DNA from 2 places in the Erwinia sp. AC075 genome. Region 1 is predicted to be linked to the other one. Evidence: predicted binding sites of a transcription regulator. Region 1 holds the regulator's gene; the other holds the start of a gene.

Region 1 (5,209 bases):
TCAAATTCAACCTCGGCCAGACATTCTGAGGTGTCGCGGGTCATCAAATCGTTCTGCGTCTGCGAGAGTTTCCCCAGCCGCGACGTCTCGTGGTACAGCGCCAGGCAGATGGCATCCAGCAGGGTGGTTTTTCCCGCGCCGGTCGGGCCGGTAATGGCAAACAAACCGTTGCTGGCAAAGGGCTCGGCGGTAAAATCTATCTTCCATTCGCCTTTAAGCGAGTTGAGGTTTTTGAACCGCAGCGTCAGGATTTTCACGGTTGCACCTCATCATCAATTTCTGCCAGCGTCAGGGTGAACAGCGCCGTCGCCCGCGCCAGCCGTTCAGGCTGTTCATTTTCTTCCAGCGCCAGACGGCGGCTAAACACCTCCTGCGCGCTGAGTTCGCTGAGGGTTTCATTGTTTTGCCGGTCGATAACCTGTTCCCGTTGCTCGCGGCTGCGGCGCAACAGCACCACCTCTACCGGCATTTCCTGGGTCAGTTCCTGAATACGCCGCTGAAGGTCGTTCAGCCACGCCTGGGTGGAAATCTCGATATCCAGCCACACCGGCTTGCCATCTTCACGCGGCGCAATCGCGGCCAGCTGCTGCTCAATCTCCTCCAGCGAGCCTTTGATCATCTGCATCGGCTGAAACAGCGGGACGGAGAGCGTTTCAACCTGGCTCAGCTTGCCGTCGGCAAAGTCGACCAGAAACACGCTTTTGTCTTTGCCCAACTCGTCAAAACTGAGCGGAATCGGGGAGCCGCTGTAGCGAATATGCTCCGTGTTGGCGATGCGCTGCGCGCGGTGGATATGGCCGAGCGCGATGTAATCCGCCGGGGGAAATGCCTGGGCCGGAAAAGCATCCAGCGTGCCGATATAGATATCGCGTACCGCATCACTTTTGGTCACGCCGACGGTGGTCAGATGGCCGGTAGCAATAATCGGCAACGGTAAATCCAGCCTTTGCCGCTCGGCCTGCGCCGCCTGCCAGCAGCGATCGTAATGCTGGGTGATGGCCTCCAGCAGGGTCTGCTGCTTCTCATGGCCAGACTGACCGGCCTGGCTGACGGTGATGTCACGCGGGCGAAGGAAGGGAATGGCGCACAGGACCGCGCCAGGTTCGCCATTGCGCTTATTCAGGATCACCACCTGCTGGGCGATATCGTCACTGGCCGCGGCGATCACCCGGGTGTTGAGACAGGCCAGCAGCTCACGCGATTCATTCAGCGTGGCGACGGAATCATGATTGCCACCCAGCACCACCAGCTGACAGCCGGTTTGCTGGAGGTTGACCACGAAACGGTTATACAGCTCGCGCGCATAGCTGGGCGGCGAACCGGTGTCGAAGATATCCCCCGCGATGATAATGGCATCTACCTGATGTTCCACCGCCTGAGCCAGCAGCCAGTCTGTAAAAGCCTGATGTTCCGGGGCGCGGCTTTTGGTGTAAAAAAATTGGCCCAGATGCCAGTCTGACGTGTGGATAATTCGCATGAGATCCCTTTAAGGCGCAAGGCAGAGTCGACGATTATAAACAGCAACGCGTAAAACCCCAGTCTGAATGACTGTAACCTTCACAAAAGTGTTATTAAACGGCGGCCCGGGCCGTGCTTTTTTCATAAAACTGTCATAAAACTGACGCATAATGACGCCGCAAATCCAGTGACATTCCGTCACAGTAGCAGGAGCAATAATGGCTAAGCGTATTCTGGTAGTCGAAGATGAAGCCCCAATCCGTGAGATGTTGTGTTTCGTGCTGGAGCAAAATGACTATCAACCGATAGAAGCGGAAGATTATGACAGTGCGGTCAATTTGCTTATCGAACCCTGGCCTGATTTGATCCTGTTGGACTGGATGCTCCCGGGTGGTTCAGGCATTCAGTTTATCAAGCATTTAAAGCGTGAAGCGATGACCCGCGACATTCCGGTGATGATGCTGACGGCGCGCGGTGAAGAAGAAGATCGCGTTCGCGGTCTGGAAGTGGGGGCTGACGACTATATTACCAAGCCGTTTTCGCCGAAAGAGTTGGTGGCGCGGATTAAAGCGGTGATGCGCAGGATCTCGCCAATGGCGGTGGAAGAAGTGATTGAGATGCAGGGACTGAGCCTGGATCCTTCGTCTCATCGCGTGATGTCAGACACCCAGCCGCTGGAAATGGGGCCGACGGAATACAAGCTGCTGCATTTCTTTATGACCCATCCTGAGCGGGTTTACAGCCGTGAGCAGTTGCTTAATCATGTCTGGGGCACTAACGTGTACGTCGAAGATCGTACCGTTGACGTTCATATTCGCCGCTTACGTAAAGCGCTGGAACTGACCGGGCACGATCGCATGGTGCAGACGGTTCGCGGAACAGGTTACCGTTTCTCTGCACGTTACTGATCGTTCGCACTGGAGTCTTCACCGTGTTGGAACGCCTCTCCTGGAAGAGATTGTTGCTGGAAGTGGTGCTCGCCTGCCTTCCGGCCCTGATTTTGGGGCTGCTGGTGGGCTACCTGCCCTGGCTGCTACTGGTATCGGTGTTAGCCGTTTTGGGCTGGCATTTCGCTAATTTACTTCGTTTATCCCACTGGCTGTGGATTGACCGCAGCATGACGCCACCGGCGGGGCGCGGCAGCTGGGAACCTCTCTTTTATGGCCTTTACCAGATGCAGGCGAGAAATCGCCGGCGTCGGCGTGAGCTGGGCCATCTGATCAAACGCTTTCGCAGTGGCGCCGAATCCTTACCTGATGCGGTGGTATTGACCACAGAAGAGGGCACCATTTTCTGGTGTAACGGCCTGGCGCAACAGATGCTGGGACTGCGCTGGCCGGAAGACAATGGTCAGAACATCCTTAACCTGCTGCGCTATCCCGAGTTTACCCGCTATGTGCGGCAGCGCGATTTTACCCGACCGCTGACGCTGGTGCTGAACAGCAATCGTCAGCTGGAATTCCGCGTAATGCCCTACTCGGAAGGGCAATGGCTGCTGGTGGCCCGTGATGTGACGCAGATGCATCAGCTTGAGGGTGCCCGGCGCAACTTCTTCGCTAACGTCAGCCATGAGCTACGCACGCCGTTAACGGTGCTGCAGGGCTATCTGGAGATGATGAACGATTCGGTGATGGAAGGCCCGCTGCGTGACAAGGCCCTGCACACCATGCAGGAGCAGACCCGCCGCATGGACGGCCTGGTGAAACAGTTGCTGACCCTGTCGCGGATTGAAGCCGCACCGGCGCTGGATCTGCAGGAAAAAGTCGACGTGCCGATGATGCTGCGTCTGCTGCAGCGTGAAGCGGAAACCCTGAGCCAGGGCCGGCACGAGATTCACTTCACGATGGACGCGGATTTGCGGGTGTATGGCAATGATGAACAGCTGCGCAGCGCCATCTCAAACCTGGTGTACAACTCGGTTAACCACACGCCGGCCGGCACGCGCATCGATATCAGCTGGCTGAGAACTCCACAGGGCGCGCAATTTAAGGTGAAGGATAACGGTCCGGGCATTGCACAAGAGCATATTCCCCGGCTGACCGAGCGCTTTTACCGCGTCGATAAGGCCCGTTCGCGGCAAACCGGCGGCAGCGGGCTTGGCCTGGCGATCGTCAAGCATGCGCTCAGCCACCACAACACCCGGCTGGACATCACCAGCCAGCCTGGCAAAGAGACCTGTTTCAGCTTCTCCTTACCACCAAGGTTGATTGTCAGCAGCGAGTTGGCACAGAATGCGGTTCGATGATCGTAGCGGAACCCTGTGATGAAAAAGCTGTTTCTGATGCTGCTGGCCTGTTTCAGCCTGACCACCCAGGCACAAGAGGGGATGCTGGCCGGTAACCTGACCAGCGTTGGCTCGGATACCCTCGGCAGCTTAATGACGCTGTGGGGCGATAGCTTCAACCGGCAGTTTCCGGGCGTAAATGTGCAGGTGCAGGCCGCTGGTTCCTCTACCGCACCCACCTCGCTGGCGGCCGGCGCGGCGCAGATTGGCGCAATGAGTCGCCCGATGCAGGCGGTTGAGCGCCAGCTGTTCGAGGACCGCTATGGCTATCCACCGCTGGCCGTGCCGGTGGCGATGGATGCGCTGGTGGTGGTGGTCAATCAGGACAACCCGATCAAGGGTCTGAATACGCAGCAGCTCGATGCGATCTTTTCCGTTACCCGGCGCTGTGGCGCGCTCTCCGCGGTGGATCGCTGGGGCGATGTGCAGTTAACTCAACCAAGCTGGGTGTCCCGTCCTTTGCAGCGTTTTGGCCGCAATTCCGCTTCCGGCACCTGGGGCTTTTTCAAGCAGCAGGCGTTGTGCAATGGCGATTTCCGCAATGATGTCGGGGAATATCCCGGCTCTGCGGCGGTGGTGCAGGCCGTGGCGGGCACGCTGAATGCCATTGGCTATGCCAGCATGGGCATTCATCTCAGCGGTGTGAAGACATTACCGGTGTCCCGCGATGGCCAGAACTGGGTGGCGCCGGATGCGGCCAATATTCGCAGCGGCCGTTATCCTTACGCCCGCAAGCTGTACCTGTACGTCAATAAACCACCCGGCAAGCCGCTGGAACCTCTTACCGCCGCGTTTCTTCATCACGTGTTATCCGCTGACGGCCAGGCGCTGGTCACCCAGGCGGGATATCTGCCGTTATCGCCAGAGCAGGTCAGTCAGGCGCGTGCGCTGATTGAGGATCGTTAACACCGGCCAAGATGAATTTTTTTCATGTCTGATGAATTATCCTCGTTTGCGCCAGCGTCGCTCTCATGACACTCTTGCGTCTGGACATATAGACATCCAGAAGTCTAAGAATAACGATTCGTGATAATTTCACCGGTAAATTATGCGCGTGTGCGCAGGTCAGGAGTGACACAACATGCAAAGAGATTCAGCTCAGTATCGTGCCGAAGTGGTAGGCAGCTTCCTTCGTCCCGCCGCCATCAAACAGGCGCGCGAGCAGTTCCAGAAGGGTGAGATTGATGCCGTTGCCCTGCGTCGTATTGAAGATGAAGCCATTCGTGATGTGGTCACTCATCAGCGCGCCTGTGGACTGAAGGTGGTCACCGACGGTGAATTGCGCCGCGCGTGGTGGCACTTTGACTTCTTCGATGGCCTGGAAGGCGTTGAGCGCTATGAGTCTGAGCAGGGCATCCAGTTCAACGGCGTGCAGACCAAAGCCCACGGTATCCGTGTCACCGGCAAGATCGCCTTCGGTAACCATCCGATGCTGGAAGACTTCCGCTACCTGAAAAGTATCAGCGG
Region 2 (5,209 bases), 430 kb from region 1:
GCGCGTCGGCAGCACGCTCGAGCTGGGTATTCAGGTTATGACCGTCGTGGGCCTGGATGATCTCTTCCAGCTTGCCCTGTTCGGCGGCCAGCTTGTCGAAGTCCGCGTCTTCTTCCGCATACAGCGCGTAGACTTCGTCCAGACGCTTCAGCGCGCCAACCACTTCCGCCAGCGCTTCCTCAACGGATTCGCGCACGGTGTGTTCCATATTCAGCTGCGGTTCCTGCGGCAGGTAACCGATTTTCAGGCCGGGCTGTGGACGCGCTTCCCCTTCGATATCCTTGTCGATACCGGCCATGATGCGCAGCAGGGTGGATTTACCGGAGCCATTCAGACCCAGCACGCCGATTTTGGCGCCAGGGAAGAAGCTAAGGGAGATATTTTTCAGAATGTGACGCTTCGGCGGAACCACTTTGCCGACGCGATGCATGCTATAGACGAATTGAGCCACGTAGGATGAGCCTCTTGGTGTCTGTGTGTTAATTGGGGCAGCAGATGCCCACTCAGATGACGAAGTTTAGCTGGTTTTGCTTGCTAATCACAGCCGCCACCCGAGGAATATCCTTCCTGCTTCAGGTTATCGGTGCGTTGGCTGCCCCATTCGCTGACCCGCGTCAGCGCCAGGGGATGCGCTCGCGTGCCGGATTATTGATTGATTTTTGAGCCGATGGCTTTATGCTGTTTTTTTGCCTTACAAAGCAGGGAGATAACGATGAGAGTTCTGATCGCGGCGGAAGAGAACGCCTGGGGCGGCATGATCCAACAGTTTCGTCACACCTTGCCAGACGTCGAGTTTACGGCTTCTGCGGGCCACGCCGCCGAAAGCCTGGCCGGATACGATGCCTTAATTCCCGGTATGGCAAAAGTCACGCCTGAGCTGCTCAAAACCGCTGACCGGCTGAAGCTGATACAGCAGGCCGGTGCCGGGCTGGAAGGGGTGGACCTGGCCAGCGCCAAAGCGCTTGGCATTCAGGTAGCTAACGTGCCGTCGGACCGATCCGGCAATGCCGATTCGGTCGCCGAACTGGGGATCTGGATGATGATTGGCCTGGCGCGCAAAGCCCGCGAAATCCCTGAGATGATCGCCACGCGTCAGCTAGGCCTGCCGGTGGGCATGGGGCTGATGGGGAAAACCGTCGGACTGGTGGGGCTGGGCGGCATCGGTAAAGCGCTGGCGAAACGACTGGCACCCTTTGGCGTGCGGCTGATTGGCGTGAAACGCACCGCCGATCAGGCCTTTGCTAAAGCGCATCAGCTGGACTGGCTGGGCAATATGGCCCATCTGCCCGCGCTGCTGAATGACGCCGACTTTGTGATCCTCAGCCTGCCCGACAATGCCGACACCCGCCATATCATCGATGAAACCGCGCTGGCGCAGATGAAGCCGGGCAGTTTCCTGATCAACCTGGGGCGGGGCGGACTGATTGAAAAGCAGGCGTTGCTGGCGGCGCTGGAAGTGAATCACCTGGCAGGCGCCGGGCTGGATGTGTTCTGGCAGGAGCCGCCCGAGCCGGATGACGCGCTGTTTCAGTACAACGTGATCGCCACGCCGCATATCGGCGGCGTCACCGATAATTCGCTGAACGGCAACGTGGCGGGGGTATGTGAAAACCTGCGCCGCTTACGCGATGGCGAAGAGATCCTTAATCGCTGGGCGTAAGAGGCTGACCTAACGCGCTTTCTGCCCGACCATCACGTCAATGCCCAGCTGTTTCAGCTTCTGCGCCAGCTCTTTCGGCGGGGCATCGTCGCTGACCAGCGTCTCGAAGGCGCTGAGTTCGCCGATGCGGGCGGGCAACACTTTGCCAAACTTGCTGCTGTCAGCCACCAGAATCTTGTGGCTGGCACGCTGCATCGCCTGATGCTTCATCGGCAATTCGTTGAGGTTGTAGCAGGTCGCACCCTGACCGGCATCAATGCCTGCCGCAGAGATAAAGGCTTTGCCGGGACACAGGCTGTCCATTACCGAGCCGTGACCCAGCGGAGTGAAGATGGCGTTGTCGGCATGAAACTCACCGCCGTTGAGGATCACCTGACAGGCCGGTTTCTCTTTCAGCGCCAGGAAGGTGTTCATCGCGCAGCAGATGGCGGTAAACGCCAGCTCATTATCGATGGCATCGACAATCCACGGCATGGTGGTGCCGCAGTCAAAGAACACCGTATCACCCGGCTCAATCAGCGACGCCGCCAGCTGGCCCAGACGCCGCTTTTTCTCGACGTTATGCGCCTGCTGATCGGAGACAAAGTAGTGACCCTGATTGCTTTTCGGATCGCTGACAATGTAGCCCCCCAATAACACCACCACCGACGGCTGTTCGTTGAGATCGCGACGGATGGTCATCTCGGACACACCCAGCAGTCGCGCCGCCTCTCGCAGGTGGATTTTATCGGTTCGCTTAAGCGCAGATGCCAGCTTGTTTACGCGCTCGTCGCGGCGGGTTTCCATGGTCAGTCACTCCTGATAATACGGTTAATAACCCTCGCCGGCAGCGCTGCCGTTAACGATGGCGACGCCGGAGCTGGTGCCGATACGGCTGGCGCCCGCCTGGATCATGATGTCTGCCGTCTGCCGGTCGCGCACCGCGCCGGATGCTTTGACCGCCACCTCGGGGCCAACGGTGTCATGCATCAGACGGACGTGCTCTTCGCGCGCGCCGCCGGTACTGAAACCGGTGGACGTTTTCACAAACGCGACCTTCAGTTCACGACAAATTTCACAGATTTGAATGATTTGCGCATCGCTAAGCAGGCAGGTCTCTAATATTACCTTCAATGGGATCGGGCCGCAAACCTCGCGCACCGCCTGAATATCGGCGCTGACGGCCTTCACCTCACCGCTTTGCAGCCAGCCGACGTTAATCACCATATCAATCTCCTGCGCACCGGCCGCAATGGCGGCTTTCGCTTCGAAGGCTTTGGCGCTGGTCAGCCCGGCACCCAGCGGAAAACCGATGACGGAACAGACCTTTACCTCACTTCCCGCCAGCTTCTCCGCCACTAACGGCACATAACCCGAATTGACGCACACCGCGTAAAAGTGGTGGGCGATGGCTTCGTCACACAGGGTGGCGATCTGTTGCACGGTGGCATTCGCCGCCAGCAGGGTGTGGTCGATGTAGCGGGCATAGTCCAGGTTTTGCACGGGAAGCTCCTCAGCAGATTAGGGGGTTTTGTTAAAATAATAACATTTTCATTCTGGCGTCAATCGCCAATTAACATCTCGCGGGCGGGATTTTCAGGCTGAGACGGGTGTCACAAAAATAACATGAGATGATTGTTATTGTTATTTCCACAACATTTAATGATGAAAATTTACACGGGGAAAACGTCATGGACATTGCCGTCATCGGCTCCAATATGGTCGATCTGATCACCTACACCAACAGCATGCCGAAAGCCGGTGAAACCTTAGAAGCGCCCGACTTTGCACTGGGCTGCGGCGGCAAAGGGGCCAACCAGGCCGTTGCGGCGGCGAAGCTGGGTGCAAGCGTGATGATGGTCAGCAAAGTGGGCGAAGACCTGTTTGCGGACAACACGGTGAAAAACTTGCAGCGGTTCGGCGTCGACGCGCAGCACGTCACCGTCGCGGCGGGCACCTCCAGCGGCGTGGCACCGATTTTTGTCGATGACCAGTCGCAAAACCGCATCCTGATTATCAAAGGGGCCAACGCGCACCTGTCTCCGGCGGATATTGATGCCGCCGCGGACGATCTTAAGCGCTGTCGTCTGATGGTGTTGCAGCTGGAGATCCCGCTGCCGACGGTCTATTACGCCATCGACTTTGCGCGGCAGAACGGCATTCAGGTGATCCTCAATCCCGCGCCGGCGGTGGCCGGTCTGGACATCGATTACGCCTGCCAGTGCGACTTCTTTATGCCGAACGAAACCGAACTGGAGATCCTGACGGGCCTGCCGGTCAGCACCGAAGACGAGGTGCTGCGCGCCGGGCAGATGCTGCTGGGACGCGGCCTGAAAAACCTGATTATCACTCTCGGCAGCCGCGGATCGGTGTGGATGCAGGGGGATGCCGTCCACCGCATTAAGCCCACGCCGGTGAAGGCGATTGATACCAGTGGCGCAGGGGATGCCTTTATCGGCTGCTTTGCCCACTTTCTGATCCAGCATGGCGATATCGCGAAGGCAATGCAGTCTGCCTCCGACTATGCCGCCTGTAGCGTCACCGGACGGGGAACCCAGCTTTCGTACCCTGATGCCGATACCTTCCACCGTTTTCTCAACGATTAACTGAGGATTCGCTATGCAACCGACCATCGTCCAGCAGCCTGATGGCTATTTAAATAAGACGCCACTGTTTCAGTTTATTTTGCTCTCGTGCCTGTTCCCGTTATGGGGCTGCGCCGCCAGCCTGAATGATATTTTGATCACCCAGTTCAAAAGCGTTTTCGCCCTCAGCGATTTCGCCAGCGCGCTGGTGCAGAGCGCCTTTTACGGCGGCTACTTTTTAATTGCCATCCCGGCCTCGCTGGTGATCCGCAGCAGTAGCTACAAGATTGCGATCCTGCTGGGGCTGGCGCTGTATATCGCCGGTTGCGTGATGTTCTATCCGGCTTCGCATATGGCGACCTACACCATGTTCCTGGCGGCGATCTTCGCGATTGCTATCGGGTTGAGCTTCCTGGAAACGGCGGCGAATACCTACAGCTCGATGATCGGTCACCGCGATCACGCCACGTTGCGGCTGAACGTCAGCCAGACGTTCTACCCGATTGGCGCGCTGATGGGCATCGTGTTGGGCAAATACCTGGTGTTCCAGGATGGCGACAGCCTGCACAGCCAGATGGCCGGCATGAACCCGGAACAGCTGCACCAGTTCCGTCTGACCATGCTGGAGCACACGCTGGAACCTTACAAATACCTTGTGATGGTCCTGGTGGTGGTGATGGTGTTGTTCCTGTTGACCCGTTATCCGCACTGCAAACCGCAGAGCAATGAGAAAAAGCTGCCGAGCCTTGGCGAAACCTTCAGCTATCTGGCCAAAAACCGCCACTTCAAGCGCGGCATCATTGCGCAGTTCCTTTACGTGGGGATGCAGGTGGCGGTCTGGTCGTTCACCATTCGTCTGGCGCTGAACCTCGGTGCGGCCAACGAGCGTCATGCCTCTAACTTTATGATTTACAGCTTTATCTGCTTCTTTATCGGCAAGTTTGTCGCCAACTTCCTGATGACGCGCTTCCGCGCCGAGAAGGTG

What was found. Region 1 encodes PhoB, which activates phosphate uptake and scavenging genes when phosphate is short. Its sites were predicted from a motif close to CTGTCATAAAACTGNCNNAT; they were not measured.
Region 2: a site for PhoB is predicted at 3,250-3,269, ahead of rbsK (ribokinase). Genes of this name have one in related genera too.

The regions. Positions count from the first base shown of each region.
Region 1 is NZ_CEEDEU010000001.1:2,592,508-2,597,716, reverse strand. Features, by position in the region: gene AC0IXH_RS12400 (AAA family ATPase) at 1-257, opposite strand, end outside; gene sbcD (exonuclease subunit SbcD) at 254-1,477, opposite strand; gene phoB (phosphate response regulator transcription factor PhoB) at 1,677-2,366, shown strand; gene phoR (phosphate regulon sensor histidine kinase PhoR) at 2,390-3,703, shown strand; gene AC0IXH_RS12380 (PstS family phosphate ABC transporter substrate-binding protein) at 3,722-4,648, shown strand; gene AC0IXH_RS12375 (cobalamin-independent methionine synthase II family protein) at 4,824-5,209, shown strand, end outside.
Region 2 is NZ_CEEDEU010000001.1:3,019,975-3,025,183, reverse strand. Features, by position in the region: gene ettA (energy-dependent translational throttle protein EttA) at 1-451, opposite strand, end outside; gene AC0IXH_RS14300 (2-hydroxyacid dehydrogenase) at 713-1,660, shown strand; gene deoR (DNA-binding transcriptional repressor DeoR) at 1,670-2,446, opposite strand; gene deoC (deoxyribose-phosphate aldolase) at 2,471-3,142, opposite strand; gene rbsK (ribokinase) at 3,331-4,245, shown strand; gene fucP (L-fucose:H+ symporter permease) at 4,259-5,209, shown strand, end outside.